Regions from separate parts of the Agrobacterium sp. 22094 genome, predicted to be linked through region 2. Evidence: predicted binding sites of a transcription regulator. Region 2 holds the regulator's gene; each other region holds the start of a gene.

Region 1 (10,654 bases), on a different contig from region 2:
TGCGGCACTGCCGGCGCGATGCCTGTGAACTGAGCCTTGTTATAGAATGGCGGCCTTCTTGCGGTCGCCATTAACCCCTAGAGTACGCCTCCTCTGCTTATTCGTTGCGATCAAAGACCGGCAGGTGCATTGTGCTACAATTATTTTCTCAGAGCACAGCCATCGTTGGGGGTCGATTATAAAAGGGAAGCGTTTGGCATGCTGGCCATGATCGGCGCCGGTTAGGGCTCGTTATCCTAGCGGCCACTCATATTACCAGCGATCACGGTAGTCATATCCTCGTCGCCACTCACGTTCGCGTTCCCACGCTCGACGCTCTTGCCACTCCCGCCTTGCCTGGCGTTCCCGCCACTCGCGCCGAGCTTCCCAATCGCCGCGACGCCCCCACTCGCGTTCGTAGCGTGGCGGGCCGTTCGGCCGGCAGAAGCCCCGGGGCGATAGATGATATCCACGCCCACAGGCGTAATCGACCGTCTGGATGTCTGGCTTATCCCGCGCCAAGGGTTGCGTCATGGGCATCGCGTTTGCACTTGCTCCCATCAATCCGCTTATCAGCAGTGCCGCGCCTAGAACTATATTGCGCATTTCCATCACTCCTCGTTTGGTGGAGTGATTTAGCTCTCGGTCCCGTGAACGGCGGCTGAATGAATAGTGATGGTTTTGTGGCGTGAGCGCGCACGACGTCTCACGTCGCTTGGTAAGCCTCTATGAACTCGACCTGCGAAACGTCGCAGTCGGGGTATATCCAGGCTTTCCAGTTGGAAACAATCCAATCACGACTGACACCACCATCCTTGCTTTCGCTTTCAGGCGGCAAATACACCAGGGAAATCCCCGCCTTGTACCCGGACGTGACCATCAAGCCGTATCCTCTTTCGCCAGACGTAGTTTCGAAGAGCATGAAGTCGACGTGTTCCTCATACGGATATTTCGCCGGTAGCCTGAGAACGTTCCCGCGAAACAACGATGCCTGGTCGAGATCGATGAGCTTCTGCTTTGGGTGCATACCAGTCCGTTCTATTCAAACTCTCTCGTAGCAGCTCATTCTTGGTGCGGAGATGTTACCACTTCCTCACAGAATGCTGACTGTATGCCCCTGCTTACAAAAGTGTGGCCTGAATGGAAACATCTTCGAGAGGCAGCAGCACCAAGCGTTCATCAGGCAAGGGCCGTTGGAGCGCCTTTGCCTCATCCCATGGCGCGCTAAGCCACACATCGACTTCCTCGCGCGTCGTCAGTATGACCGGCATTGCCTTGGGGTGGATCGGCTTGACGATGTTATTTGGCTCGCAGGTCAGGAAGCCGAAAAGCTGATGATTGCCGTCCCGCGGGTTCTTCATCGATCCGCGCACGCCGTGCCAATCGGTCCAAATGCCGGCGAAGAATGCAAGCGGCTCGCTGTCATCGATCGCGAACCATCGCTTCGTCTTTCGAGGCTTGGTGTCTTCCCACTCGCAGAACCGCGTCCACGGCACGATGCAACGGCTCTCCGGTTTTAACCATCGGCGCCAGTGTGGCGATGCGACGTTGCGAATGTTGGTGACGCCTGTGTCTGGTCGATCGCCGAGAATGTTTGGCGGGGTGGGCATGCCCCAGGTGAGGCCGACAAGCTCGCGCGCTCCGTCACGGTTTCGGATGACCGGGGCAGGGCGGTCCGGGTAGACTTCCACCTCTGGCTCAAGGTTCAGCCTCTCGCTCATCGCGCCGGCGATGTCTCGCATGGCTTCCTGGTTTGTTCGGACTTGATAGAGATTGCACATGCTTACCTCAACATTAAGTGATTGCGCGGTTGCTCTTGGTCTAACAAACTGCCTTTTGTCGTTCCTGTATCCCTGCGTGACAATCTATAAAGTGGTTATGCGTGGAATCAGCATTATCAGTCGTGGCTCTTGCGAAAGAAAAACCAGGAACTTCGTCGCCCCTTGCGCCATCCGAATACACAGATGATCAAAGTTACAGCTTCTGCCCTTATCCTGATGTTCATCCCAGCGATTGCGTCGGCGGGCAGCATCACCGGACGCCCCTCCGTTGTGGACGGCGACACGATCGAGATCAACGGCGTGCGCATCCGCTTTGAGGGCATCGATGCACCTGAGAGCCGACAGCTATGCGAGAATGCCAGCGGCAAACGCTACCGCTGCGGGCAAGTCAGTGCTAATGCCCTCGACACCTTCCTTTCGCAATCGCGTCCGACAACGTGTAGGGCGACAGGCAAGAGCTACGACAGGATCGTGGGGCGTTGCGTTCGATCTGACGGTCTAGATGTCAACGCCTGGATGGTTCGCAACGGACACGCGATCGATTGGCCGAAGTACTCGAACGGTCGTTATGCCAAGGATCAGGCAGAGGCACAGTCCGCACGTCTAGGTATTTGGGGTGGGAAGTTTGAAATGCCGTGCATCGCTCGCGGTGCTAGATGCGATTGACCGGAGACTGTAGAAGCTTCGCGATGAGCCTCGTCTGGTCGTAAATGGTCTCGATCGATCTGCGCTGCCTCGAATTACAAGCGCGCATTTTTCATTCTTAGATACGCGCGTGTTGCGTCCTTCGTTACCGATAGGGACGGAACCCGTCCTCGTTGGAATCGCTATATCTCCACTGATCATAAGCGGAGGTTGCGAAATGTTGAGCGGACCGAAGCGTGCTCGGATCGTACCATGCCATTAGGCCGCCAACCAATACGACAGCAAGCACCGCTACACCTATGAGCTTGCGGAGTATGAAGAATGCGAACCAGACGGCAATGAGCGCGGCTGCCACGGTCAGGAGCAGAGAATAGACGTCGTTTGGAATAGAGTTTGCGATGATGTCCATCCAGCCGTTAAATCGCGCCGATTTGTCTGAAGCATGGCAGCGGTGGGATTGAGAAACACGCGACCAAACTAGTGCGTCACAATCTCGTGGCGCAGGCACATATTACTGGAGCCGGAAATTGACCAACGACAAGCGTCTCCCCGATGACCCGGAGCAGGTCCTTCTTCATATTTGGTCTGCTCTTGAAGGCGGTACAAAATCCCATGCCCCGTTCAACCTGCTCCAATTCGCAACAGTAGCCTACAATGGAAAGCCGTCCGTCAGAACGATCGTACTGCGGCAATTTACACGAAGACTTGGAGAGTTGTTCTTCGTGACGGACGCCGGTTCTGCCAAGATGAGCCAGCTTCGGTCCAACAACCATGTGTCGCTGGTGGGCTACGATCCTGCAACATGGACTCAGATCAGGCTGTCGGGCTTGGCCAGTGTTTCGCAAGACGAGGACGAGCGACTTGCGCAATGGAACATGTTGAGCACTCGTACCCGACGCTCGTTCTTACCCCGCGATGCAGGCTTTAGGGTAGACGATCAAGCGTGTGAGGAGGGCGCCGGCCCACAAATTCAACTGTCGGTCCCACCGGCGGCTTTCGCCCTGGTGAAGGTCACGCTTGTCACCGTCGAGCTTCTGGATGTCTTTGATGAGGAGCATGTTCAATACAACTTCAACCGAGCAGATGGTACATGGTCGGGGAACAGATCGCGCGACTAGCCATCTGCATTCGGCGACTGGAGACATCGAAACCGCATCTCGCAGAGGTCGCCGTCGGGATGGCAGATACGGTCGCAACCCATCGCGAGGCGTCGGCGAAGCTTGGCGAAGCTCATGCTGGCGCCGAACTTCGCAACAGCCGCTTTTCGTTCTAAGCTATCAACGCGTTCGCACCGGATGCATTCGATTTCGATATTAGGCAGTCGTACGTCCTTCAGCGTGTAGTTGCGCTCGCTTTCAGTTCTTCCGCTGGTTTTAGGCGTCTTGGTGATTATACCACCCCCTGGAACCTCTGAGGACTTTGGATATCCACATCCCTCTATGACGACAAAAATATTTTCCACGAACGGTGCCATGTCGAATCTAGTTACGGTTTTGATTCGACTTCACGAATCTGCAGTGTTGCTAATCTTGAGCCAAGATTCCTTATTTTCAGGCGTCTTGACGCCGGACAAGATACGGAACAGAAGGGGAACAATCAAGTTCTAGCGACATGATGTCGTCCCTGTTCAACTGCGATTTCGGAAGGATTCGTAACCGATGTCGGCTGCCCGCGATCAAGTGATTACTGATCTGCGAGATCGCATCTCTTCCATCCAAGGAGAGGGCGTGACGAAAGCGGGGTGCCTACCTTTTGGCGTGGCTCAGATCGACGCAATCCTTCCGGGAGGCGGCCTGGCGTATGGCGCGCTGCATGAATTCGCGGGCGGAGGTTCAGGAACCGTTGACGGAGCGGCCGCCGCGCTGTTCGCAGCCGGCATTGCCGCACGCACGAAGGGTCCGATCGTCTGGTGCCTGACGAGGCCGGACCTTTTCTTCCCCGCGCTCGCTCAGGCGGGGCTGCATCCTCGCAGAGTAATCTTCGTCGAAAGCGACAAGGAAGAGGACGTCGCGGCCAGCATGGAGGAAGCCCTTTCATTCGGAGGTCTTGGCGCAGTTGTCGGGGAAATGGTCAGACTGCCGATGGTCGTCAGCAGGCGCCTGCAACTCGTCGCAGAACGTACAGGCACCATGGCGCTCGTGGTCCGAAGGTGGCGAAGGCAGACCGAGGCTAGTGATTTCGGTCAACCGACCGCTGCCACGACACGGTGGCGCGTGGGTGTACTTCCTTCAGAGTCGCTCCCGGTCCCAGGCATCGGGCGGCCCAGGTGGTACTTGGAATTGCTCAGGTCGCGTGCGGGCGAGTGTAGAGAGTTTTGCGTCGGAGCGTGTGATGAGCAGGGTCGTATCGATCTATTTTCCGGATTTGGCCACGGACAGGATCAGGAGGGACGATCCCTCGATACCGGGTGAGCAGCCGATCGCTGTGATTTCCAGGAGTGGATCCAAGCGATGGGTGTCCGCGGTCGATGGCGCCGCAAGGAAGATCGGGGTTCGTGTAGGGATGCCTGCCGCGAAGGCGCAGGCAATCTTCCGGGGTCTTAGATTGGTTGATGCCGATCCCGCCGCGGATGCTGTCGCACTCAATCGTATCGGTTTCTGGGCGCTCGCGCACTATTCGCCGGTCGTTGCAGTCGACGGCGTTGACGGTCTCGTCATGGATACCGAGGGCGCGGATCATCTCCAAGGCGGAGAGGTGCCGATGACGACTGGTATCGTAAACACCTTCCTGTCCCGAAAACTGACGGCGAAGGTAGCCGTGGCAGAAACCTGGGGAGCGGCCCACGCGTGTGTTCGGGCAATCAAGCGCGATACGGTGATCGTGCCTCGCGGTGAAATAGTGCGCGCAGTCGAGAAACTCCCGATCTCTCTTTTGAGGCTCTCCGACAAGATCGTCCAGGATCTCCTTGTCCTTGGCTTCCATTCGATCGGCGAACTTGCGAACACGCCGCGTGCGCCGCTGGCGCTTCGTTTCGGACCGGAAGTCGGCAGGAGACTGGACCAGATGTTTGGTCGAGTGTCGGAGCCGATAGATCCCATAAGGACAGCGGATCTTGTCGAGGTCTCCCGTTCCTTCCAGGAGCCAATTGGAGCAGCGGAAACGATCGACAAGTACGTCGGCAGGTTGGTGGTCCAACTTGTGGCAGAACTTGAGAAGCGCGGACTTGGCGCGCGAAGAACCGACCTCATCGTCCACAAGGTAGACAACACCATTCAGGCAATACGCGCCGGAACTGCAAAGCCCGCGCGCGACGTCGGCTGGTTGACGAAACTCTTCAAGGACCGGACCGAGAAGATAGAGCCGGGATTTGGTATCGAGAGACTTGTTCTTGTCGCCGTCGCGGCCGAACCATTAGTGGAGGAGCAGAAGGAATCGTCGCTTGTCGAGGAGGAGCACGGCGACATCACTCCGCTGATCGACATCTTCGCGAACCGTGGACAACGGGTATATCGCTTGGCGCCCGTTGCATCCGATGTTCCTGAGAGGAGTGTCCAGCGGGTCCCGGCTATTGCGGACGCTGTGGAGACTGCATGGGTGAGCCATTGGCGCAGACCCGTGCGGTTGTTCGACCGACCGGAGCAGATCCAGGCGATTGCTCTCATGCCAGACTATCCGCCCGCAAGCGTGACGTGGCGCGGGAAGCGTCACCGCGTGAAGCGAGCCGACGGTCCAGAACGCATTTTCGGCGAATGGTGGATGCGGCCCACGGAACTGGAGGCCGTGCGGGACTACTTCGTCATAGAAAATGATGACGGGGAGCGCTTCTGGATTTTTCGCTCCGGAGATGGGATCGACCCGGAAACGGGCTCGCATAAGTGGTTCATGCACGGGATTTTCGCATGAAGTACGCGGAGCTTCAGGTCACGACGCATTTCAGCTTCCTTCGTGGAGCGTCGTCGGCGCATGAATTGTTCGCGACGGCAAAGGAGCTCGGCATCGAAGCCCTTGGTGTCGTCGATCGCAACAGTCTCGCCGGAATCGTGCGCGCGCTAGAGGCTTCCCGCGAAACTGGAGTGCGGCTGGTCGTCGGCTGTCGGCTCGATCTGCAGGATAAGATTTCGATCCTCGTCTATCCGACGGACAAAGCGGCATATTCGCGGCTCACCCGCCTGATCACTTTGGGGAAGGGCAGAGGCGGGAAGGACAACTGCATCCTTCATCTGGACGACCTTGCCGTTTACGCAGAAGGGATGGTCGGCATCCTCGTGCCGGACCTCGCCGACGATGTCTGTGCCGTCCAACTCAGGAAGATGAACGAGATTTTCGGCCGGCGAGCTCACGTGGCGCTCAGTCTTCGGCGACGACCCAACGACCAAATGCGGCTCCACGAGCTTTCAAATATGGCGGCAAAGTTCAGGGTGAAGACGGTCGTCACCAACGACGTTCTCTTCCATGAGGCGTCTCGCCGTCAATTGCAGGATATCCTCACGTGCATCCGCACCAACACGACTATCGACGACGTGGGTTTCGACAGAGAGCGACATGCCGATCGCTACCTCAAGCCCCCGGAGGAAATGGAGCGGTTGTTTCCGAGATACCCCGAAGCACTTGCTCGGACGATGGAGATCGTAAGCCAGTGTACCTTTAGCTTGGAGGAACTGACGTATGAATATCCTGAGGAAGCGCTGATTGACGGCATGGACGCGCAGCAGTCGCTGGAGCATTGCGTCCGCGAGTGCATCCCCGACCGATACCCGGAGGGACTGCCACAGAGTGTCCTACGAGCGGTTAGACATGAGTTGGATCTGATCAAGGAGATGGGGTACGCGCCCTATTTCCTCACGGTTTACAGCATCGTTCGCTTTGCTCGTTCACGAGGAATCCTTTGCCAGGGGAGGGGGTCCGCCGCAAACTCTGCGATCTGCTACATCCTCGGCGTCACGAGCATCGACCCCGAAACCAACGATCTGTTGTTCGAGCGGTTCGTCAGCAAGGAGCGCAACGAACCGCCAGACATCGACGTCGATTTCGAACACGAGCGTCGGGAGGAGGTTATCCAGTGGATCTACAAGACCTACGGCCGCGATCGTGCGGCGCTGGTTTGTACGGTCACGCGTTATCGAGCCAAGGGTGCGATCCGCGACGTCGGCAAGGCTATGGGTTTACCGGAGGACGTGACCAAAGCCCTCTCGTCGGGGCTGTGGTCGTGGTCGGAGGAGGTGACGGAGCGCAATGTGCGCGAGCTGAATCTCAATCCCGACGACTACCGTCTTGTGATGACGCTTCGTCTTGCTCGAGATCTCATGGGTGCTCCTCGACATCTCGGCCAGCATGTCGGTGGCTTCGTGCTGACGCGTTCACGCCTAGATGATCTCGTTCCAATCGAGCCGGCGGCGATGGAAGATCGCCAGGTTATAGAGTGGGACAAGGACGACGTCGAAGCCTTGCGAATGATGAAGGTTGACGTTCTGGCGCTCGGCATGCTGACGTGCATGCAGAAGGCCTTCGACTTGATCCGGGAGCACAAGCACGAAGATCTCGATCTTGCCAAGGTTCGGCAGGAGGACGGGGCGACATATACGATGATCCGTAAGGCCGATACGCTTGGCACATTCCAAGTCGAAAGCCGAGCGCAGATGGCGATGCTGCCGAGGCTCAAGCCGAGAACGTTTTACGATCTCGTCGTCCAGGTCGCCATTGTTCGGCCAGGCCCTATACAGGGCGACATGGTCCATCCGTATCTCCGCCGCCGGGAGGGGAAGGAGGCTGTGGAGTATCCGACACCGGAGCTCGAGGCCGTACTTGGCAAAACGTTGGGCGTGCCCTTGTTTCAGGAGAGCGCGATGCGCGTCGCAATGGTTTGCGCAGGTTTCACCGCCGGCGAGGCTGACCAGCTCCGAAAAAGCATGGCGACTTTCAAGTTCACTGGAGGCGTATCGCGGTTTCAGACCAAGCTGATCGATGGAATGGTCAACAACGGCTACAGTCGCGAATTCGCGGAGAAGACCTTCTCCCAGCTCGAAGGGTTCGGCAGCTATGGCTTCCCGGAAAGCCATGCTGCATCGTTCGCGCTCATCGCTTATGCGAGCTGTTTCATCAAATGCCACTACCCGGATGCCTTCGCCGCGGCGCTCATCAATTCGCAGCCGATGGGCTTCTACGCTCCGGCGCAAATCATCGGCGACGCCCAGAAGCATGGTGTCGAGGTTCGACCCATATCCGTGCAACATTCGCGCTGGGACTGCACACTAGAGGAAATCCCCGGCAGCAACCGACACGCCATCCGGCTGGGTATGCGCCAGGTTGCTGGGCTGGCAGCTCGGGACGCCGCCAGAATTGTCGCAGCAAGGATCGAACGGCCGTTCGAGAGCGTCGACGACGTATGGCGTCGATCGGAAGTCCCATCGGAAGCGCTTGTCCAGCTCGCCGAGGCCGACGCCTTCAGACCTGCATTCAACATCGAGCGGCGTGATGCACTCTGGGCGATCAAAGCATTACGAGACGAGCCGCTTCCACTGTTTGTGGCGGCGGCAGAGCGTGAGATGAAAACGGTCGCCGAGCAGCAGGAGCCGCAAGTTGAACTCAGGCAGATGACCGAGGGCCACAAGGTGGTCGAGGACTATCAACACGTCGGCCTGACTCTTCGTGCGCATCCTTTGTCATTCCTGCGACAGGATCTCACCGCTCGCCGGATCGTCACATGTGCAGATGCGATGAATGCCCGTGATAAGAGCTGGCTCTGCGTTGCTGGGCTAGTGCTCGTGAGGCAGAAACCCGGATCCGCGAAGGGCGTCATGTTCATCACCATCGAGGATGAGACCGGACCAGCGAACATCGTCGTGTGGCCGTCGCTTTTCGAGAAACAGCGTCGGATCGTGTTAAGCTCAAGCATGATGGCGATCCACGGGAAAATCCAGCGGGAAGGGGACGTCGTTCACTTGATCGCGCGGCAGCTTTACGACCTCTCTGCCGATCTGTCATCTCTGTCGGACCGCGACACCGAGTTTCGGAATCCGAGTGGTCGTGGCGATGAGTTCGCGCATGGCTCTCATGGCGGCGGCGATGTCCGCGATAGGCCGAAGCCGAACAAGGTTCGTGACATCTATATCCCAGACCTTCACATCGACACTCTTAAGGTCAAGAGCCGAAATTTCCAGTAGGGTGATCTAGCCGTTTAATTGTCAGCCTAGTGAAGATGTCCACTGTGTCGGCGGTCCGGGCGTCTTTCCGTCCGGTAGCAGTCGGTGCAGGTGATCGTGAACGACGTCTGCACTGAATGGCTTTCTCCCGAAGGTTGCATCTTCCGGGAGATATCCAGCTTGGGCACGATCTGTCCCGATGCGACTACGATCCCAAATTCCGGACAGGACCCCGCACATTTTTGGGCGAGATAAGCCGTCGAGCTTGCTCGGCGGCATCTGCACGTCGGTAAAAGGAGTTTTACGCTGGCGCACGCTGCTCGAGGATCGATATAGCTTGATCGAGCGTAGCCGCCTCCAGCACTCGAAATCCAGCGTCTTCGAGAATATCCGAAGCGTCCGTTCTTACAAGCGCATCGTCGCGATGACCACAGGCGTTCGTGCTAACGCGTGCTGCATGTACGAGGAGACATGTCCTGCCAGCCAGACCGCTCATAGGCCCGCCGGCAGAAAAGGCGCGAATCACGCGCCTTGATTTCGAGACCCGCCCATATGTGCGCGCGGGACAAGATCAGTTCCCACTGGGGCTCTACTGAAGCGGTCGCGGTTGTTATCGAGGGGCGCGCGCGGTTCAGGCAGATGCGGCAAGCTGCGAGGCAAACTCGCGATAGCTGTGCAGCGGGCGGCCCAGGATTTGCGTCAGCCGCTCGACATCGCCAGCGTTCGGAACCATGCCGTGGCTGACGTAGCGCTCAGCCATCAGGCGCATTTCATAGGCCATCCACTTAGGCATGATACTGGCGAGGTTTTGTTCGAAGCCGGATGGATCATCGCCGCCATAGACGACAGGGCGGTCCAGAACATCAGACCAGATGGCTGCGACTTCCAAGCCAGTCAGCGTCTCCGGGCCGACCAGATTGATCGTCTCGCTCGGCAGTTTTTTCGCGGCGCGGTCGCGACGAAGGAGCTCGGACGCAGCAACTTCTGCAATATCTCTGGTGTCGACCATGGCAACACCCTTGCTCCCGATCGGCATCGGGTAGACAGCGTAATTGAAGATGACGTCTTTGATCATGACGTCGTTGTCGATGAAGTATGCCGGCCTCAGGATCGTGGCGCTAAAGCCCATCGCCTCCAGCATGCGTTCGGCGCCAAACTTGACGGCGAAGT
Region 2 (10,654 bases):
GACGCCATCGAAGCTCGCCTCAAGGAACTCGGATACACTCTTCCCGCCGCAGCAGCCCCTGCTGCCAACTATGTTCCCTTCACGATCAGCGGCAATCTGCTTTATATTTCCGGACAACTGCCGATGGAATCCGGCAAGATTGCGGTGACGGGCCATGTCGGTCGCGATGTCGATGTCGCAACCGCGCAAAAGGCGGCCGAGCTTTGCGCCGTCAACATTCTGGCGCAAGTCAAGGCAGCCTTGAACGGCGATCTCTCCAAGGTGCGCCGCGTGCTGAAGCTCAACGGCTTCGTCGCCTCCGTCCCGGAATTCACCGAGCAGCACCTCGTCATCAACGGTGCATCGAACCTCATTGCCAATGTCCTGGGTGATGCCGGAAAGCATGCACGTGCCGCCGTCGGCATGGCGTCGCTTCCGTTCAACGCCGCCGTCGAAATCGATGCCATCGTGGAAATCGACGCATGACATTGAAACTATCCTGGCTGACGGCCCAACCCGTCGCCCATCGTGGCTATCACGATCTCAATAAGGCGGTTTGGGAAAACACGCTCTCGGCTTTTACCCGCGCCATCGAAGCTGGCTATGCCATCGAATGCGATGTGCAGCTGGCGGCCGATAGCGTTCCCGTAGTCTTTCACGATGACGAGATGACCCGCCTCACCGGCATCAAAGGCGATGTGCGTGAGCGCACATCTGCCGAACTTGGGATGCTGTCGATCGGGCAGACCAAGGATCGCGTTCCGACACTGAAGCAACTGTTGAAGCTCTGCGCCGGCAAGGTGCCGCTCGTTATCGAGCTCAAGGGACGTGAGGGCGAAGGCGTCGATGACGGCTTCGCCGAAGCGGTTCTGGAAGAGCTGGAGGGCTATCAGGGCCATGTGGCACTGATGAGCTTCGATCATCATCTCCTAAAGGATTTGAAGGCGGCACGCTCTCCCTGGCCGTTGGGTCTGACCGCAGAAGGCGCCGATCCGGAAGATTTCTTCAAGCACGATGAAGCGATGCAGATCGGCCTCGATTTCATCTCCTACTTCTGGGGTCACCTGCCCAACAGCTTCATCGAAGCGCAGAGAAAACTTGGCGTCCCGGTGATTACCTGGACCGTGCGGGATGAAAATGCCTTGGAGAAGTCCTATACATATGCTGACCAGATAACGTTCGAGGGGTTTGTCCCCAACAGCAAGGACCAGTCAGCCACCGCATGAGCGACGAATACACCATTCGCGTTGCACAGTCCTTCAAGGACATCGCTCCGGAAAGCTGGAACAGCCTTTCCGGAGCATCCAGACTACCGTCGGCCACGCCATACAATCCCTTCATTTCGCACGCCTTTCTGTCCGCGCTGGAAGAGTCCGGATCGGCCACGGCAAAGACCGGCTGGCTCGGCCAGCATCTCTTGCTGGAGCGCAGCGACGGGAGATTGATGGGGGCGGTTCCTGGCTACCTCAAGAACCACAGCCGCGGCGAATATGTCTTCGACCAGGGATGGGCGGACGCGTTCGAACGCGCAGGCGGCCGATATTATCCCAAGCTTCAATGCTCGGTTCCCTTCACGCCTGCGACGGGTCCGCGCCTGTTGACGACGGGACTGGACGCTGCGGCCCTCCAGCAGGTCCTCGCCTCAGGTCTCCAGCAGGTGACAGAGAAGCTCGGCATCTCTTCGGCACATGTGACCTTTGCAAATGAAGAAGAGATTGAAGCCCTGGAGGATGAGGGTTTTCTGCATCGCACCGATCAGCAGTTTCATTTTATCAATGAAGGCTATCGTGATCACAGCGATTTCCTCGACGCCCTGTCATCGCGCAAGCGCAAGACCCTGAAGAAGGAACGACGTTCAGCGCTGGAAAACGGTATCGAGATCGACTGGCTGACCGGCAGCGATTTGACCGAAGATATCTGGGATCAGTTCTTCACCTTCTACATGGATACCGGCAGCCGCAAATGGGGCAAGCCTTACCTCACCCGCGCCTTCTACTCCCTGATCGGCGAGCGCATGGCAGACGATATCCTGCTGGTGATGGCAAAGCGTGAGGGTAAATATATTGCCGGCGCCATCAACTTCATCGGCGGCGACGCATTGTACGGCAGGCACTGGGGCTGCATCGAGGACCATCCCTTCCTGCATTTTGAAGTCTGCTACCATCAGGCGATCGATTTTGCGCTTTCGAAGGGCTTGAAGCGTGTGGAGGCCGGCGCTCAGGGCGAGCATAAGCTGGCACGCGGCTACACACCGGTGACCACTCATTCCGCTCATTACATTGCCCATCCCGGCCTTCGCCACGCCATCGCCGATTATCTGGAGCGGGAACGCAGCGAAGTCGAACAGATCAACGACTATCTTGAAGACCATAGCCCGTTTCGCAAAGGCGAACGGCAGGAAGACGACGACTAAAGTTTTGAGGGAGCAGCCCGTGACAGCCTACGATGACAACAACATCTTCGCAAAAATCCTCCGGGGTGAAATCCCGTGCGTCAAGGTCTACGAAGACGACCATACACTGGCCTTCATGGACGTGATGCCCCAGGCCCCGGGTCACCTGCTGGTGATCCCGAAGACCGGCTCGCGCAATATTCTCGATGCCGATCCAGACGTGCTGACAAAGACGATCCCCGTCGTCCAGAAGCTCGCCGTCGCCGCCAAGGAAGCCTTCGATGCTGATGGCATCTACGTAGCGCAGTTCAACGAGCCCGCCGCTGGCCAGACGGTGTTCCACCTGCACTTCCACATCGTACCGCGCAAGGACGGAGAGCCTTTGAAGCCCCATAGCGGCGCGATGGCGGATTTGGAGATGCTGAAGGCTCACGCAGAGAAGATCAAACAGGCCCTGTAAGGCGCGCTCCCGACCCGTCGACCGTCGAGAACAAATACCGCATCGCTGACACAAAAAACCCGCCGAGGCCATCGGCGGGTTTTCTATTATTAGGGCCTATGGAAAGCCCCCAAAATATCACAGCTCAAATCAGCTGCGAAGAATGGAGCGGCCAGCGTAAGCAGCCTGCGGACCCAGCATCTCTTCGATACGGATCAGCTGGTTGTACTTCGCCAGACGGTCGGAGCGCGACAGCGAGCCGGTCTTGATCTGACCGCAGTTGGTGGCAACCGCGAGATCGGCAATCGTGGAGTCTTCCGTTTCACCCGAACGGTGAGACATGACCGCCGTGTAGCGTGCCTTGTGCGCCGTCTCGACAGCGTCGAGCGTCTCGGTCAGAGAACCGATCTGGTTGACCTTGACGAGGATGGAGTTGGCAACGCCCATCTTGATGCCGTCACGCAGACGCGCGGAGTTGGTAACGAAGAGGTCGTCGCCGACGAGCTGTACCTTGGAGCCGATCTTGTCAGTCAGGTACTTCCAGCCTTCCCAATCGTCTTCTGCCATGCCGTCTTCGATGGAAATGATCGGGTACTTGCCCGCGAGTTCCGCGAGGTAATCAGCCATGGCTTCCGGCTCGAGCGTGCGGCCTTCGCCTTCCATCTCGTACTTGCCGTTCTTGAAGAACTCGGTCGAGGCGCAGTCGAGAGCAAGAGCGACGTCATCGCCCGGCTTGTAGCCTGCCTTTTCAACCGACTTCATGATGAAGTCCAGCGCTTCCGGCGCGCTCTTCAGGCCTGGCGCGAAACCGCCTTCGTCGCCGACATTGGTGTTGTGACCCTGCGCTGCCAGTTCCTTCTTCAGCACATGGAAGATTTCAGCGCCGATGCGCACCGCGTCACGAATGCTTTCCGCGCCGACTGGCATGATCATGAATTCCTGGAAATCGATCGGGTTGTCGGCATGCGCGCCGCCATTGATGATGTTCATCATCGGAACGGGCAGCAGGTGGGCGTTCGGGCCACCGACATACCGATAGAGTGGCAGGCCGGTTGTTTCGGCAGCAGCCTTGGCAACGGCCAGAGATACGCCGAGGATGGCGTTTGCGCCGAGGCGAGACTTGTTCGGCGTCCCATCAAGCGCAATCAGCGTCTGGTCGATGTGGATCTGGCTTTCGGCGTCGAAGCCGCCAAGCGCATCAAAGATCTCGGTGTTGACGGCCTCGACGGCCTTTTCAACGCCCTTGCCGCCATAGCGCTGTCCGCCATCGCGCAGCTCGACTGCCTCGTGAGCGCCGGTGGATGCGCCCGATGGAACGGCAGCGCGACCGAAGGAGCCGTCTTCGAGGTACACGTCGACCTCGACCGTGGGGTTGCCACGGCTATCGAGGATTTCGCGTGCGATGATGTCGGTAATGGCTGTCATGGTCTCTCCCTTGGGACTGGAACAGATGAATTTCAGTCGCTTGTCTTAGAGCGCATCGGCAAAACTGTGAAGCCGTTTTCGAGCCGGACGGCGGATAAGCGATTCTGAAAAGTGTGAAAGGTCATTGCAACTTCGCTGTAGACGAAGCGTGAGAAATTACAATGACGACGCCCAGCATCAGGCGTCGCCCAACCTATAAAAATCGATTAGGCCAAAATCAGGCGGCCTTGGCGATAGCGTCAAACGCCAGAAGCTTCTCCAGAAGCTTCGGCATATCCTTCAGATGAACCATGTTGGGGCCGTCGGAAGGGGCATTGTCCGGGTCTTCATGGGTCTCGACAAACAGTCCGGCAATGCCGACGGCCACGGCTGCGCGCGACAATGTCTCGACGAATTCGCGCTGACCACCCGTCGACCCACCCTGCCCGCCTGGCTGCTGCACGGAATGCGTCGCATCGAACACCACCGGCGCACCGAGCGAGGCCATAATCGGCAACGAGCGCATGTCGGAGACAAGCGTGTTATAGCCGAAAGATGCGCCGCGTTCGCAGAGCAGAACGTTCGGATTGCCGCTCTCGTTGAGCTTTGCCAGCACGTTCTTCATGTCCCAGGGCGCCAGGAACTGGCCTTTCTTCACATTGATCACGCGACCGGTCTTTGCGGCGGCGATCAGAAGATCGGTCTGGCGACTGAGGAAGGCCGGGATTTGCAGGACATCGACGGTTTCGGCGACAATGGCGCACTGCTCTTCCGTATGGATGTCGGTCAGGACAGGGAAGCCATATTCCTTCTTGAGATCGGCAAAGATCTCCATGGCCTTGTCGAGACCGATGCCACGCTGTCCGGAGAGCGATGTGCGGTTGGCCTTGTCGAAGGATGACTTATAGACAAGCCCGATGCCGAGCTTGCCGCAAAGCTCATGCAGCGTGCCGGCAATCATGAAAGCGTGGTCGCGGCTTTCCATCTGGCACGGACCGGCGATCAGCGAAAACCGCTCTGTGTTGGAGAAGGCGACAGCGCCTTTGCCTTCGCCAGCGACCACTTTCAAATTGTTCTTCAAAGTCATCTCATTCCTCACGACACATGCGCCGGACATCGCCGGCAACCGCTTAATTTGCGATGTTGCACAGGCATTAGCAGCAAGCGCGCCATGTGTCACGAGATGAGGGAGCACCAACCGCTTGCCCTTTAGCCGGCATTCGCCTTCCGGACGACATCGGGATTGGCCTCGGAAGACTGCACGAACGGCCCGACTGCGCGCACCGCGTCGGAAAATCCAGCACTTCCCTTCAGCCCTTCCAATTCTTCGGGCTTGAAGCCTTGAGTCAGCAACATGCGATAAACGTTCTCGCTGTTCTCACCACCGGCGGAAACCCAAGCCGGTAGCGATGCCTCCCAGGCCTTCTTCTCACGCTGGTTTCGGTCGGCAACGATTGCAAGCTTGATCAGTCCACCGATCGGAATGGGAATGCCGTTCACCGCAAGATCGGGGATGAAGCTCGCCGGATGAACGCCGCCAAGCGCGTGATTTTTCAGGATCCGTGCACAGTTATTGTCGCGCGTCGGCTCCTTGTTCTGCGAAACGCGCTTCTGATTGAGTTGAACGATGAGCTTGCAATTGGCCATCGTCGTGTTCAGCAGCAACCGGTCATACTCCTTGCGCTTCAAAGCTTCCGGTGAATTGGGATCGAGGGTCTGGCAACCGGCCAGCGCAATCAGCATTCCGATAAGGGTAAATCTAACGAGCTTCATAAAAATGTCCCTGCCCCGAAAAAACGCTGCAAGGCAGCGCCGTAGAGCTACGATAACTTTGTTGATAATGCTTCGAATGGCTTGGCCTTCATACCACAGGATGACCGGATCGTGTGATCCTCGAAGCAGCTTGTAGATACCCGCAAAAATGAAATCATCAACCTGGAGAGGAAAAAGACGCCCAACACCGTAAAGAAGCTATGAACTTCTACCATTGCGCGGATAACAGGACTGCGAATTGATGAGGCGGAGACGTTTGCGGAATTTTAAGGGATTGCAGAACACATATGGAACATATAGTGTTCGTTCTGTATTTGTTTCGCGAATCTTCGCCACGTATTCCAAGGGTTTTCTTCATGCTCACGCGCAAACAGCAGGAACTGCTTCTTTTCATTCATGAGCGAATGAAAGAGTCCGGCGTGCCGCCATCTTTCGATGAGATGAAAGATGCCCTCGACCTCGCCTCGAAATCCGGCATCCATCGGCTGATTACCGCTTTGGAAGAACGCGGCTTCATCCGCCGCTTGCCGAACAGGGCAAGAGCCCTGGAAGTCATCAAGCTTCCGGAAGCCTATTCCGCACCCGCACAGAAGCCGCCGCGCGGTTTTTCGCCAAGCGTGATCGAGGGCAGCCTCGGAAAAGCCAAACCGCCTGAGCCGGCTCCCGCGCCGAAGCCAGCAAACGATCAGATCTCCTCCGCTGTCACCGTTCCTGTGATGGGACGCATCGCCGCCGGTGTGCCGATCTCCGCTATCCAGAACAACACCCACGATGTTGTCGTACCCGTCGATATGCTGGGCACGGGCGAGCATTATGCGCTTGAGGTCAAGGGTGACTCGATGATCGAGGCTGGCATCTTCGATGGTGACACCGTCATCATCCGCAACGGCAGCACCGCCAACCCCGGCGATATCATCGTCGCACTGGTGGATGATGAAGAAGCCACCTTGAAGCGCTTCCGCCGCAAGGGTGCTTCCATCGCCCTGGAGGCCGCGAACCCAGCCTATGAGACCCGCATCTTCGGACCGGATCGGGTAAAGATTCAGGGCAAGCTGGTCGGTCTCATTCGTCGCTATCACTGAGCGAACGATAGTCGGCTCAGACTGGCTGCCTGTGCTCTTGCAGAGGCAAGACGCGCAGACCTCGTTGGCAGATGCGGCGATGTGCTGCCTCTGATCGCGCCGAGGTCTCGACGCTGGTTCTCTTCGTCTTCGTCTTCGTCTTCGTCTTTCTCGTTATCCTCATTCTCGATCCGAGGATGAGGAAAAGATTGGCGGATGGTCGGGTGCATGCCGATCATGGCCTTCGAACGGCGGCAATCTTTCAGTGCCACCGACAAGCGCCCTCGCCCGTCGCTTCTAAGAGCAGGACTTACAGACGCGGCTAATCCACCTCGCGGCTACCATCCGACAAGGTGGACAGTCTCACCGCCCCTTTTCCGTTCTGCCTGTCGATTCCCGGTCCCGCTCATATTGGCGCAATGCCGGGAAATCCGGCAGCCAAGCCTCACGGCGGACCGTCCAAAGCTCGTAGGTCGGCTCGAACTGATCTGGTGAATCCAGAGAACCGAGATTGACCTCGATTTCGTCGTCGCTTTTTCCGAAGACCGGCGATCCGCAGTTGGGACAGAAGAAGCGGCCATTATAGCTGCGTATTTCTCCTTCGATGGTCACGGCATCCTGCGGGAAGATGGCGGATGCGTGGAAGAGCGCGCCGTGGTGCTTGCGACAATCCATGCAGTGACAAATCCCGATACGATAGGGCTCACCGACTATCGAAAGCCTCACGCTGCCGCAGGCACAACCGCCAGATTTCATGTTCATCTCGACCGCTCCATTTGCTTGACGCCTTCCCATCAAACCGCGACGAACCGATGAAGTTCATTCTGCTTCTGTTTTCGGAAAGGTGAGAGCGGCGAACGCATCAATTCATATGATATCTGACATGACAGACTCGGCCTGTATGTCCTCTCGCTCATGCGTTAGGACGATGGACAGAGAAATAACATTCGCACTTTTGCACCGCATGGACGCTTTTGCTGATCGCATGCGATTCAAGTGGCCGTATCACCAGAAGGAGACAACATGTACGATCTTTACATCGCCAACAAGAACTACTCCTCCTGGTCTCTCCGGCCTTGGGTGCTGATGCGGACATTGGAGATTCCCTTCAAAGAGAATCTCGTCCCGTTCAACGATCCCGATCCCAAGCATGGCTTCACGCACTTCTCCCCCACAGGCAAGGTGCCCTGCCTCGTGGATGGCGATGTCACCATCTGGGACTCGCTTGCAATCATCGAGTACCTGGCGGAACGGCATGATGGTGTTTGGGCTGAGGATGCCAAAGCGCGGGCTTGGTCGCGCTCGGCATCCGCGGAGATGCATTCCGGCTTCCAATCGCTGCGCAATCTACACCCGATGAGTGTAGGTTTGCGGATCAGACCGGTTCCGGCAACCGAGGCGCTCCGCAAGGATATCGCGCGTATCGACGCGCTATGGCAGCAGGGCCTCGACACCTTCGGCGGGCCGTTTCTGGCCGGCATCAATTTCACCGCCGTCGACGCGTTCTTCTGCCCCGTCGCGTTTCGCTTCCAGACTTACGGCACAGCACTCTCGCCAGCGGCGGAGGCTTACAAGACCCAACTCCTTGGCTTGCCGGCGATCAGGGAGTGGGAGGAGGCAGCGATCCGGGAGCCGTGGCGCGACTTGGAGCATGAAGAGGAAGCGCGGGCGTCTGGCGAGATTATCGAAGACCGCCGCTCCGCAGCAGATTGAAGCAAAAGACTTACTGCCCGGCCGCCAGCATCGTCTCGATATGCGGCGGCATCGCGCCGTCGGAGGTCTTGCTGCGCCAGTCATAGGCGCGGTGAATCGACCAGGGTCTGGCAACGTCTTGCATCGCCGCGCGCGCAGTTGCGACGGGCGCTCCGGCCTCATTCAACCAGAGTTCCAGCGAGCCTGTCTTTCGCAATGTTGTGGCGCTGATCAGCAGCGCGCCCGAGCGACAGTTTGAAAACGGCACGAAACGCGACGTCACGACGATGTCCGCCAGATCGCAGGCTGTACCGGTCAACGCCGTATTAGAAATGACCGCGACTTTGACGCCGCTCTGATGACGTCCAGCACACCAGGCATTTTTCTGGCAAGAGAAGCCATTCGTCCGCTCGAAAGCCAGAATCATCTTGTCGCGAGCTTCTTGCTTCTGCTGATCGGTGAGAACAGCCGGGCGGCGTGACCTTGGCTCTGCCGTGTCCTCGCGCTCACCCGCCTTGTCGTCATCCAGCATGACAGGGGCCACATGCTTATCCGGCAGCGGCACCGCCCTCGCCCACTGCTCAACCACGAAACCCTTCGCCTGGCGCTTGGTCGTCGCAACGAATTGATCCGTGCGAAATGCGACGAGGACACCATCCTCGTAGATCAATAAATCCGGCTTTGCTTTGTTCTGCTCAAGCGGCACCAGAAGGAGACCAGCCAGAATCAGGGGAAGCCCCAAGAGCGCGAGGTGGGTCCGTAGCAAGGTGAGAAGAAGAAATCCGACCGTCGAGACGGCCAGAAACCATGGGTGCTGCCGCCCGATCGTGGCATCTCCGCCCCAACTGGAGACGGTGTTGGCAATGTCGATCACCATCGCCATGCCGTAACCCATCAGCTTCAGGAAGGGTGCATCCAGGCCAAAAGGCATGAGAAGCATGGCAATCAGTGCAGACGGCATGACGATGATCGACATGACGGGCATTGCGGCAAGATTGGCGGCCAGTCCGTAGGTGGTGATGCGGTGGAAATGCTCGATCGAGTAGATCGCAGTCGAGACACCCCCAATCAACGAGGTGATGACGACACCGCCGATCACGGCACTCGCTTTCGACGAGGCCACGATCCATAAGGGCGGGCGCGCGATGAAGAGGCGCTCACGATTGGCCCGGCATCTGCTCCAGAAGGAATAGGCCGCAACCAGTGCCAGCGTTGCGGCAAAGGACATCTGGAAACTCGGACCCATGATTTCATGTGGCGAAACCGCGATGATGACGATTGCGGCAAGGGCGACATTGCGCAGACTGATCGACGGCCGGTTGACGAGAACAGCTGCCAGCATGATCGACATCATCAACCATGCCCGCTCGGCAGAGACGGCAAAGCCTGAAATCAGATAATAGGCGAATGTCATCAACAGCGCGGCAAAGGCGGAGATCTTCTTGACGGGATAGCGCTGCGAAAACCCTGGAAACAGGCTGAACACCATACGCATACCGACGAAGAAGATGCCCGATGCCAGTGCCATGTTTAGCCCGGAAATGGCAACGATATGGGCGAGCCCCGACACGCGCAAAGCTTCCATCGTCTCGCTGGAGATCGCGCGCCGCTCATCCGTGATGATCGAAGCCGCAAAAGCACCCGCATCGCCGCCAATGACGCTGCGGATTCGTTCGGCAATAGCGGAGCGCAGTGCGTAGAGCCGCGAACCCGCTGTTTCGAGCCAGCCCGCTTCGTCCGTCGTTGCGGCCTGCGTCGGTAGAGCCTTTGGCGCGCTGTAGAAAAATCCTGTCGCACCGATCCCATCGAAATACGCGGAAAAGGCAAAGTCGTTGAGGCCCGGCAATGCCGGCCCGGATGGTGGCGAAAGGCGCGCCTTGCCGGTGATGCCTGAACCGACAGCGATCGGTTGTC
Region 3 (10,654 bases), 180 kb from region 2:
GACGGCAGCATTGGCACCGCCACTGTTGCTATCGACGGAAAGATCGACGGTGACATCCGAATTGGCGTACCAGGGCGCGCTTCTCACCAGACGATCCAGCAGCGGATGATGCGGCAGTTTCTGGCGGATCAGTTCAAGCACCGGCTGCATGTCTGCGGCGCGCAGATTGACGGTGCCCTTGCCGCCATATTTCAGCAGCGTTCCTTGTAGCTGTCCCTTGGCATGCACCTCGGCACCGGCAATGTCACCGGCCGTCATCGTATCGAGCGAGAGAACGCCGTCCGACACCGTAAAGGCGGTCTCGACCTTGTTCGCAGTTACACCCGCCATGTTGAAGCGGTCGGCCTTGAACTTCGCATTGATCCGCTCATCGAAGACGGAGGCGCCATTCGGATCGCCAAGCACAAGGCTCCCAAGCGCCTTCAGCGCGTCGAGATCGATCTCATCGCCGGCAAGATCGACATCGATGCTTGCCCCCTTATCCGTCGTCTGACGCAGCAGGCTGCCGCGCAGAGATGCCCGGCCGATGGCAAGTTCGAGATCGTTGAAGCGCTGAGCCTTGGTCGTCAGCGAGACCTTGGATGAGAAGCCGGCAGCGTTGAGCTGGCGAATGGCCGGATCGACGCTGCCCGTCAGCCAATTGGCAAGGCCGGACGGCTGGTTGGAAGCCACCAGAAGATCGCCATTAAAGGCGGGGCCGTCCGTCAGCGTCAGCGAGCCCTTGGCCTCGAACTGTGTGCGGCCTGGCAGCACGGCAACGGCATTCACCACCTGCCACCCTGCCCCGTCCGGTCGCACATCGAGCCGAATATCGCGAATGGTTGTGTCGTCGGAGATGAGTGCGGGCAGACTGATGCTGGCCTTACCCGGCACCTGCGGCACCGGAATGCGCGCAATCAGATCGGCAAAAGCCTCGATACGCTGCCGCACCGACACTGTCGGTACGCGGGATGTCTTGCCGCTGGACGGGACCGGAACCGGTGTCAAGCGGTTGAAATCGATCTGCTGCCCGTCGGCGGTCAGCAGGAATTCGGGCGCCGCACCCGTATCGAGCGTGGCTTCGCCGGTGACGATATAGGGATTATCGATGGCGCCCAGCTCCATGCGGTAGCTTGGAATGCGAAGGCGCCCGTTGGTCAGTTCGAAGCTGCCGCGTGTGCGTGGGGCGGAGAAGATCGACTGATCCTGCTTCTGCTGCGCTTTTTGCTGTTGATTGTCGTCACGGCGGAAATTGAAGGCGAAGGAGCCGCTATAGACAGGGCGGCCAGCCGTCGCGCCGATGCCGCCATCGAGATCGATCTCGACGGGATACTCATCCGGCTGCAGCCGCAGGCGAAGTCCCATGCGGCCGACGGTTGGATCCGGCTCGCCGCTTGAAAGCGAAAACGATCCGGCGTGGCCATCAATCGCGGCCCGGCCTTCTGCCCGCCACGGGCCAGCCAGTGATTTCGCCGACATCGCCGCATTCAGCCCGGTGATGGTGCGGTTGCGACCGGATTGCTCGTCGATGAACTCTATCTGCCCGTCTTCGATGTTGACGCTTTCAAGCACCACGGTGCGGGCCGGAATCTCGACGCGACCACCACGCATCCAGTCCAGCGTGCCATCCTTCAGCAGCCGGATTTTCGCTTTTGGCTCTTCGATACGCATATCGAAAATGCGCGCTTCTCCTGAGAGAAACGGCGCGAGTTCGGCATCCATGGAAAAACGTGCCACCTGAATGAGGGGCGAGCCATCGGCGTCGGTGCCTGCTCTGACGTCATGCAATGTCACCGATGGAAACGGTAGAAGCCGGGCTTCGACCGGTCCGTGGACAACGACCTTCTTGCCCAGAATGCGGCTTGCCTGATCCTCGAAGTCGCGACGGAAGTCGGTCCAGTCGATGAAATAGGGAATCAGAAGCGCCGCAAAGAGCGCCACAACCAGCAGTCCGCCCAGAAAAACCAATATGCGTCCGAGCACGACCCGTCGTCTCCCATAATCACCGCTGAAAACTAGCGGTTTTTCGCCCTAGGGCAAGCATCATTTGGTCGAAAGCCCTTTGCTCTCTAACCAGATCAAAGACGAAAGAGCTTGCCCGGATTGAAAATATTATCCGGATCAAGAGACCGCTTGATGGCGCGCATCGTATCGAGTGCGGGACCGGCCTCTTCTTCCAGAAAACTCATCTTACCCTGCCCCACGCCGTGTTCTCCGGTGCAGGTACCATCCATGGACAGCGCACGACGATTGAGCCGCGCCACAAAGGCTTCGGTTTTCGCCACACTGTCTGGATCCTTGCCGTCGAAAAGCACGAGAACATGGAAGTTGCCATCGCCCGCATGCCCGACGATCGGCGCCAGCATATTGTTTTCCATGATGTCGCGCTGCGTTTCCACGACGCAATCGGCAAGGCGGGAGATCGGAACGCAGACATCGGTCGAAAGGCCGTCGAGATGCGGCGCGAGCGCACGCGATGCCCAATAGGCATCATGGCGGGCTTTCCACAGCTTGTTGCGCTCCTGCGCGTCACCGGTCCATTTGAAATCCGTGCTGCCGAACTCGGCAACAATTTCGGCAAATTGCTGCGATTGCAACGCAGTCGTTTCTTCCGTCCCGTGAAATTCGACGAAGAGCGTCGGCTTCTCCTCGTATCCAAGACCGGAATAGGCGTTGCAGGCACGGATCTGGACCTCGTCCAGCAGCTCGATACGAGCCACCGGAATACCGATCTGGATCGTCATGATCACCGCATCGCAGGCAACCTTGATCGTTTCGAAAGTGCAGACACCGCCGGCGATCTTCTCCGGAATGCCCTGAAGACGAAGCGTAACGGATGTGAGCACACCGAGTGTGCCCTCCGCACCGACGAAAAGCCGCGTCAGATCGTAGCCGGCAGAGGATTTGCGAGCCCGCCTGCCGGTACGGATTTCCTCACCATTGGCAGTGACAGCGGTAACGGCCAGAACATTATCCTTCATCGTCCCATAGCGCACCGCGTTCGTGCCGGATGCGCGCGTCGATGCCATTCCGCCAATCGACGCATTGGCGCCCGGATCGATCGGAAAGAAAAGCCCGGTATCGCGCAGATAGGTGTTCAGCTGCTCGCGGTTGACACCGGGCTCCACCGTCACGTCCAAATCCTCGGCATTGACCTCGATGATGCGGTTCATCCGGCTGAAATCGATGGAAATGCCACCGGATGGCGCGTTGACCTGGCCCTCCAGCGAAGAACCTATGCCGAAGGGAATGACCGGCACCTTGTGCTCCGCGCAGGCGTTCACCACCGTCTTCACGTCATCGGCGGTTTCAACGAAGGCAACACCATCGGGAAGCTGGGTCGTCAGATAGGTCGTGGTGTGGGCGTGCTGTTCGCGGAAAGACTGGCCCGTCTGGAATTTTTCGCCGAGATCGCGCTTCAGCATCGTCAGAACAGCGGCAATGCCAGCCTCGTTTCGTGTTCCCGATACGACATCCTTCAAAGCCATGACATGCTCCACCACGCTGCAAGTTTTTAGCCCGCGTCGCGCGCGGGCCACGGCGTGGTATGTGACAAGGCTCTCACTTTGTCCAGCGCGGGCTTTGCGACTGTCCGGTGTTTGACGCCAAATCATTCCGCGGCGAGAAGTGGCTTTTCCTCCTCCAGGGCGCGGCGGCGAATGGCGGTCTCCAGTTCGCGATGCAGACGAATTTCTTCATCCGCCTGCGGCTTGGCGAAGCGCGCCAGGAGCAGGTACGAAACCGGGGTGATGTAGAGCGTCACCAGCGTCGCAAAGCCGAGACCACCGACGATGACCCAACCCAGCGCGATACGGGCTTCAGCACCCGCACCCTGTGCCAGCACCAGCGGCACACCGCCGAGAATGGTGGCGATCATCGTCATCATCACCGGGCGCAGGCGGATGCTGCAAGCCTTCTCGATGGCTTCGCGCACGCTCGCGCCCTGATCACGCAGATGGTTGGCGAATTCCACGATCAGAATGCCGTTCTTCGCCATCACACCGACCAGAAGCACGAGGCCGATCTGACTGTAGACATTGAGGCTTGATCCGGTAACGAGCAGCGCGATTACCGCGCAGGCAAGACCGAGCGGCACCGTCGTCATGATGATCAACGAACTCAGGACACTTTCGAACTGCGCTGCCAGCACCAGGAAGATGATCGCAATGGCAAAGCCGAAGGTCAGCAACATGCCGCTGGAATTTTCCTGAAGCGTGGCGGCTTCACCGAGCGGGATCAGCCGGGCACCGGATGGCATGATCTGGCCCGCGAGTTCATTGACCTTGGCAACCGCATCACCCAGCGAAACACCCTCGCGCAGGTTGGCGGAGAAGCCAACCGATGGCAGCTGCTGCTCGCGGTTCAACTGCGGCGCAACCGCATTTTCCTTCAGTGAAGCAATCACTGACATCGGCACGATCTTGCCGTCGTCTGTCTTCAAGAAAATGTTCTCAAGATCCGTCGGATCGTTGATCGGCCGGGTGGAGGCAAGAAGACGAACAGGGATCGCGTCGCCATTCACAAAGACGTCGACGATGGAGCGGCCTTCGAGAAGCGACTGCATGGCGCGCGACAGTCCGGTAATGTCTATGCCGAGATCGGATGCCCGTTCACGATCGATGGAAACGGAAAGCTGGGCCTGGTTCGGCTCATTATCGAAGCGCGGCGTGTCGAACATGCCGGTTTCTTCCATCGACAACAGCAGCTTTTGCGTGGACTCGGTCAGCGCCTGATAGTTGGAGCCGACCATCGCCATGCTGAGACCATTGCCCGCGCCGCGAATGCGCAGGCTGTTCGGCTGCTGCGCCGTGCCGCGAAGCGCCGGCACCTTTTGCGCGGCGGCATTGATATCCTGAGCGATCTGGTTCTGCGTGCGGTCACGATCCGCCCATGGTGCCAGCGTCAGCACCATGAAGCCCGTATTGGACGAGCCATTCATCCCGGTGATCGAATAGACGTTACGGATTTCCCCGCTTTCGCGCAGCGGCATCAGGTTCTCTTCGATGCGCTGCAACTGATCGCGCGTATATTCCAGGCTGACGCCCTGCGGCGCAGTCACCCGCAGGAAGATCGACGAGCGGTCCTCGCGCGGCGTCAATTCGTTCTGCACGATGCCAAAGGCCACCCAGGAGACCCCTGCAAAGGCAATCGACACGACGATGACGATCAGCGGATTGTTGAGACAGCTCGACAGCGTGTTCTTGTAGGTGCTGGCGAAGAGGTTGCCGAACCATGCAAGCGGACCGGTCTTATGCTCGACAGTCTTCTTCAACATGCGTGATGCGAGCATCGGGCAGAGGGTCAGCGCCACAATCGAGGACAAGCCAACGGCAAAGGCCAGCACGAAGCCGAACTCACGGAACAGGCCGCCCAACTGGCCGGGCAGGAAGGACAGCGGAATGAAGACAGCGGCAAGCGTCGCGGTCGTCGCGAGAACCGCGAAGAACACCTCTTGCGTCCCAAGCACGGCGGCGGCACGCGGCCCCATGCCTTCGGCTCTGCGGCGCACGATGTTTTCCAGAACCACGATCGCATCATCCACCACAAGACCCGTCGCCAACACGATGGCAAGCAGCGTCAGGATGTTGATGGAAAAGCCAACCATGTAGATGGCCACCAGCGTGCCGATCAGCGCGACCGGCATGGTGATGGCTGGAATAAGCGTGGCGCGCCAGTCGCGCAAGAAGAGATAGAGAACCACGACGACGATCAGTGCGGAAAGACCAAGCGCCAGTTCCACCTCGTGAAGCGCGCCTTCGATGAAGACCGCATCGTCGCTGGTAACGACGATCCGTGTGCCCTCCGGCAGGTTCGGCGTCATCGCATCGACAGCCGCCTTGACGCCGGTCGAGATATTCAGCGTGTTGGACTGTGCCTGACGGATCACACCAAGGCCGACGCCCTGCACGCCGTTGGAACGCAGAGAGGTACTTTCATCATCTGCGCCAAGCTGCACGCTCGCCACATCGCGAAGACGCACCTTGTCCTTAATCAGCAGATTTTCGAATTCGGCAGGTGTTGTGAGATTGGCGGTAGCGCGCACCACGATGTCCTGCGTGGAGCTTTTCAGCGAGCCCGCCGGAACGTCCAGTGCTGCGGTTGCCAGCGCGTTGGATACATCGGTTACGGTAAGACCACGGCTTGCGAGCGCTGCCTGATCGAGATCGATCCGGAACACCTTCTCCTGGTCGCCGTAAAGCTCCACATCGGCAACGCCATCGACGGCAGCCAGACGGTCGACAACCTCATCCTCGACAAGCTTTGTCAGGTCTTCCATGCTGAGCGTGGAGGACGTGACAGCAAGACGCATGATCGGCTGGCTGTCGGAATCGGCCTTGATGATCTGCGGTTCATCGGCATCTTCCGGCATTTGATTGGTGACACGTCCGATCGCGTCGCGCACATCATTGGCGGCAACTGCGAGATCGATATTGTCGCCAAATTCCAGCGTCACACGGCTGGTACCAAACTGTGACGCCGACGAGATGGACTTGACCCCACTGACACGGGCGACAGCACCTTCGATCGTCTGCGTCACCTCCTGGTCGATCGTCTGCGGCGATGCGCCGTCATAGGTCGTGCGCACGGAGATGACCGGACGGTCCACATCCGGCAATTCACGGACCTCTACGCCGACAAGGGCCGCCAATCCGGCGACCACCAGCAACGTGTTGATCACCGCAGCAAGGATCGGCCGTCTTACGAAGAGCGCGGTAAAGGCAAGCTTCGAGTCTTGCCCTGCGGGCGGCGTCTGTCCAGTTGATGAACCGCTCATTGGCTGGCGACCTCCGGTGCTTTCGGTTCGTTGCCGATGCGCACAGCGCCGCCCTCACGCACGCGCTGCAGACCTTCCGTCACCAGGAGGTCATTGGGCGAAAGCTCGGCCTTCACCAGAACAGCGTCAGGGTTGCGCTGCACCACCTGAACGCGGACCTTGTTCGACTTGTTGTCCTTCACGCGCCACACATAGGAACCGTCGGCATCCCACTGCACGGCCAGCGGATCGACCGATGGATAGGTTTCGCCTTCGAACTTCATGGTGACGCTAAACGACATGCCGGCGCGCAGCTCATCCTTGGCGTTATCGAAAACGGCGCGCACACGAACGGTGCGGCTTGCTTCGTCCACGCGATTGTCGACCGCCTCCACCTGGCCCGTGAAGGTTTCACCCGGGCGGGCAATCGAGGTCGCTTCCACCGGCATGCCGACCTTGATCGCCGTGGCAAATCGTTCCGGTGCCCAGAAGTTGACGAGAATCTTCGAGCGATCGTCAATGCTGACGATGCTGGTCTGTGTCGTGGCATTATCGCCGACATTGATGGCGACGATGCCGGCAATGCCGTCGATCGGCGCGACGATATTGCGCCGTTTCAGATTGAGCTCGGCGGTGCTGACCGCAAGCTTGGCAGACTCCTCGGCAATCTGCGCGTCGAGAACATCGAGACGGGCCACCGACTGAAGATTTTTGTAAGAAGACGACTTTTCAACCGCACTTTTGAGCGACACCTGCGCCTTGTCGCGCTCGATCAGTTGCTCGTCATCATCAAGCCTCGCCAGCACATCGCCCTTCTTCACCTTCTGACCGGACGACACGAGGATCTCGGAAATCAATCCGGACGCCTGAGGTGTCACGACGACGGTCTGGATCGCCTCACCGTTGCCGATGGCATTGAGGCGATCGTTAACTGTGCCGGTCTTGGCAGGCGCGGTAATCACCAGCGTGGCATTGCTGCGCCCGCCCCCGCCACCTTGGCCTGCGGGTCTGGACGAAGCACTGGCGGCATTGTTTGCGGCAGGCTCTCCCATCGCGACGATGCCAGCCTTCGCCAGCAGGTTCTGCCCTGTGGACGAATTGAACGCCCACAAAAAGAAACCAGCCCCGACGACCGCCAGACTGACACCAACCTGCTTCCAAACCCGCATGCAATTCTCCGTGTGATCCATCCACAACCGCAGCCGTGCCGCAGCGCGGACAGGCAGGCGAATGATTTGGGGCAGTATCTTTGCTGCTGCTTAACAACGCAACGCAACATTTCGTTTCTTACCGAATTGTAATTTGCGAAAATTTTGCGGCAAGACATCGAAAAATCACCGATATACTTTATCGCCAGTTGTAATTCCGCTTTGAAACCGTCCTCGGCTCAGCATCGCACGCACATGGCAGAGAGGCCGCGGGCATGCATAAAACTGGCATTTTGCCTTCTATTGGTCGCGATCACCGTGAATACGGGAATAAAAGCAGAACGACGTTCTAGCGTTTATATCCCGAATCACTACATTGAGCCGCATGAGCAATAGTTTCGACGATATGCCGTTCTTCGACGAAGAACCAAACGAGCCGCGCCGTCCGGCCCCAAACGCAGCTCCCGCCCCCGGTGGCCTGGGCATTGCCGCGCGCGCCATGGCGGCGCGCGATCAGGCGCGTGGCACGCCCGATTATCTCTCCGGTCTCAATCCGGAGCAGCGGGAGGCGGTCGAAACGGTGGATGGTCCAGTGCTGGTTCTCGCCGGTGCCGGCACCGGCAAGACCCGCGTGCTGACGACACGCATCGCCCACATTCTCGCAACCAACAAGGCCTATCCAAGCCAGATCCTCGCCGTGACCTTCACCAACAAGGCCGCGCGCGAAATGAAGGAACGTATCGGCGTTCTTGTCGGCGGTGCGGTCGAAGGCATGCCATGGCTTGGCACCTTCCACTCCATCGGCGTCAAGCTTCTGCGTCGGCACGCCGAACTCGTCGGGCTGAAATCGGACTTCACGATTCTCGATACCGATGACGTGGTGCGGCTCATCAAGCAGTTGATCCAGGCCGAAGGTCTGGACGACAAGCGCTGGCCGGCCAAGCAGTTCGCCGGGATGATCGACAACTGGAAGAACAAGGGGCTGACACCGCCCGATATTCCAGAAGGCGACAGCCGCGCCTTTGCCAATGGCAAGGGACGCGAGCTTTATGCAGCCTATCAGGCAAGACTAAAGACGCTGAACGCCTGCGACTTCGGCGATCTTCTCCTGCACCCGATCACCATATTCCGCCGCCATGGCGATATCCTCAAGGATTATCACCAGCGCTTCCGCTACATTCTGGTGGACGAGTATCAGGATACCAACACCTGCCAATATATGTGGCTGCGGCTTCTGGCACAGCGCGCAAAGGGCGAGCCGCAAAACGTCTGCTGCGTTGGCGACGACGATCAGTCCATCTATGGCTGGCGCGGTGCCGAAGTGGACAATATCCTGCGCTTCGACAAGGATTTTCCCGGCTCCAAGGTCATCAAGCTCGAGCGCAACTATCGCTCCACCGAACATATTCTCGGCGCCGCCGGTCACCTGATCGCCCATAATGAAGGTCGCTTGGGCAAGACGCTCTTCACCGATCGCGTCGACCCGAACGACGAAAAGGTCGTGGTGCATGCTGCGTGGGATTCCGAAGAGGAAGCCCGTGCCGTCGGCGAAGAGATCGAGGCGCTTCAACGCAACACGAAGCACAATCTCAACGACATGGCGATCCTCGTTCGCGCCTCGTTCCAGATGCGAGAATTCGAAGATCGCTTCGTCACGCTTGGTCTCAACTACCGCGTCATCGGCGGCCCGCGCTTCTATGAGCGCATGGAAATCCGCGATGCCATGGCCTATTTCCGCCTCGTCTGCCAACCGGCGGACGATCTGGCCTTCGAGCGTATCGTCAACACGCCGAAGCGCGGGCTTGGCGACACGACCATTCGCACGCTGCATGACTATGCCCGCGCCCGCGATATCCCCATGCTGGCGGCCGCCGCAGATATTATCGAGACCGACGAGTTGAAGCCCAGGGCGCGCAAGGCGCTCTTCGATGTGGTGCAGGATTTTCGCCGTTGGCAAGGGCTGCTGGAAAACACCGAACATACGGTGCTCGCGGAACAGATCCTGGATGAAAGCGGCTACACCGCCATGTGGCAGGCCGACAAGACCGCAGAAGCGCCGGGACGCCTTGAAAACCTGAAGGAACTCATTCGCTCGATGGACTCCTTCGAGAGCATGCGCGGCTTCCTGGAGCATGTGGCGCTCGTCATGGATGCCGAGCAGAATGAAGAGCTCGATGCCGTCTCGATCATGACATTGCACTCCGCCAAGGGCCTGGAATTCGAAACCGTCTTCCTGCCCGGATGGGAAGAAGGTCTGTTCCCACATCAGCGCTCTCTGGATGAGGGCGGACGCTCCGGTCTGGAGGAAGAACGACGCCTTGCCTATGTCGGCATTACCCGCGCCAAGCGCCGCTGCCACATCTGGTTCGTCTCCAACCGCCGTATACACGGTCTCTGGCAATCCACCCTGCCCTCACGCTTTCTGGATGAGCTGCCGGCATCCCATGTCGAAGTCACGGCATCAGAAAGCAGCTATGGTGGCTATGGCGGTCGCGGCGGCTACGGCCAGTCCCGCTTCGACAAGGCCGAACCCTTTGCCAATAATTACGCCACGCCCGGCTGGAAGCGCGCTCAAGCCAACAGGTCGGATGCGACGCGCGACAACTGGGGCAGCCGGTCTGGACACGCGGTAGAGCGGATCGGCTATGGTGAGAGCGGTCCGCGTGCCCGGACCATCGATGGAGAGCTGGTTGCGAAGTCGGTGGCCGATGCGCCCTCGAAATTTGCGGTCGGAGATCGCGTCTTCCATATCAAGTTCGGAAACGGCAATGTC

Evidence for each region. The regulator LexA, encoded in region 2, represses DNA repair genes until DNA is damaged. The targets are predictions, from matches to a motif close to TGTTCNNNNTGTGTTCNG.
Region 1: the regulator LexA is predicted to act here: its motif matches at 3,983-4,000, upstream of ACTJK5_RS22005 (ImuA family protein).
Region 3: the regulator LexA is predicted to act here: its motif matches at 8,208-8,225, upstream of ACTJK5_RS03565 (UvrD-helicase domain-containing protein).

Annotation. Positions count from the first base shown of each region.
Region 1 covers NZ_JBQEPX010000007.1:146,386-157,039, reverse strand. The annotation lists gene ACTJK5_RS22040 (hypothetical protein) at 1-33, shown strand, start outside; gene ACTJK5_RS22035 (GCG_CRPN prefix-to-repeats domain-containing protein) at 253-585, opposite strand; gene imm45 (Imm45 family immunity protein) at 686-1,006, opposite strand; gene ACTJK5_RS22025 (SOS response-associated peptidase) at 1,101-1,760, opposite strand; gene ACTJK5_RS22020 (thermonuclease family protein) at 1,944-2,426, shown strand; gene ACTJK5_RS22015 (pyridoxamine 5'-phosphate oxidase family protein) at 2,933-3,523, shown strand; gene ACTJK5_RS22010 (hypothetical protein) at 3,520-3,879, opposite strand; gene ACTJK5_RS22005 (ImuA family protein) at 4,064-4,816, shown strand; gene ACTJK5_RS22000 (Y-family DNA polymerase) at 4,737-6,248, shown strand; gene ACTJK5_RS21995 (error-prone DNA polymerase) at 6,245-9,505, shown strand; gene ACTJK5_RS21990 (NmrA/HSCARG family protein) at 10,116-10,654, opposite strand, start outside.
Region 2 covers NZ_JBQEPX010000001.1:936,832-947,485, reverse strand. The annotation lists gene ACTJK5_RS04510 (RidA family protein) at 1-465, shown strand, start outside; gene ACTJK5_RS04505 (glycerophosphodiester phosphodiesterase) at 462-1,205, shown strand; gene ACTJK5_RS04500 (GNAT family N-acetyltransferase) at 1,202-2,392, shown strand; gene ACTJK5_RS04495 (HIT family protein) at 2,412-2,831, shown strand; gene eno (phosphopyruvate hydratase) at 2,961-4,235, opposite strand; gene kdsA (3-deoxy-8-phosphooctulonate synthase) at 4,453-5,301, opposite strand; gene ACTJK5_RS04480 (hypothetical protein) at 5,424-5,987, opposite strand; gene lexA (transcriptional repressor LexA) at 6,344-7,069, shown strand; gene ACTJK5_RS04470 (hypothetical protein) at 7,063-7,320, opposite strand; gene ACTJK5_RS04465 (GFA family protein) at 7,412-7,810, opposite strand; gene ACTJK5_RS04460 (glutathione S-transferase family protein) at 8,072-8,761, shown strand; gene ACTJK5_RS04455 (ComEC/Rec2 family competence protein) at 8,772-10,654, opposite strand, start outside.
Region 3 covers NZ_JBQEPX010000001.1:752,577-763,230, reverse strand. The annotation lists gene ACTJK5_RS03585 (AsmA family protein) at 1-1,962, opposite strand, end outside; gene ACTJK5_RS03580 (FAD-binding oxidoreductase) at 2,058-3,467, opposite strand; gene ACTJK5_RS03575 (efflux RND transporter permease subunit) at 3,590-6,754, opposite strand; gene ACTJK5_RS03570 (efflux RND transporter periplasmic adaptor subunit) at 6,751-7,902, opposite strand; gene ACTJK5_RS03565 (UvrD-helicase domain-containing protein) at 8,267-10,654, shown strand, end outside.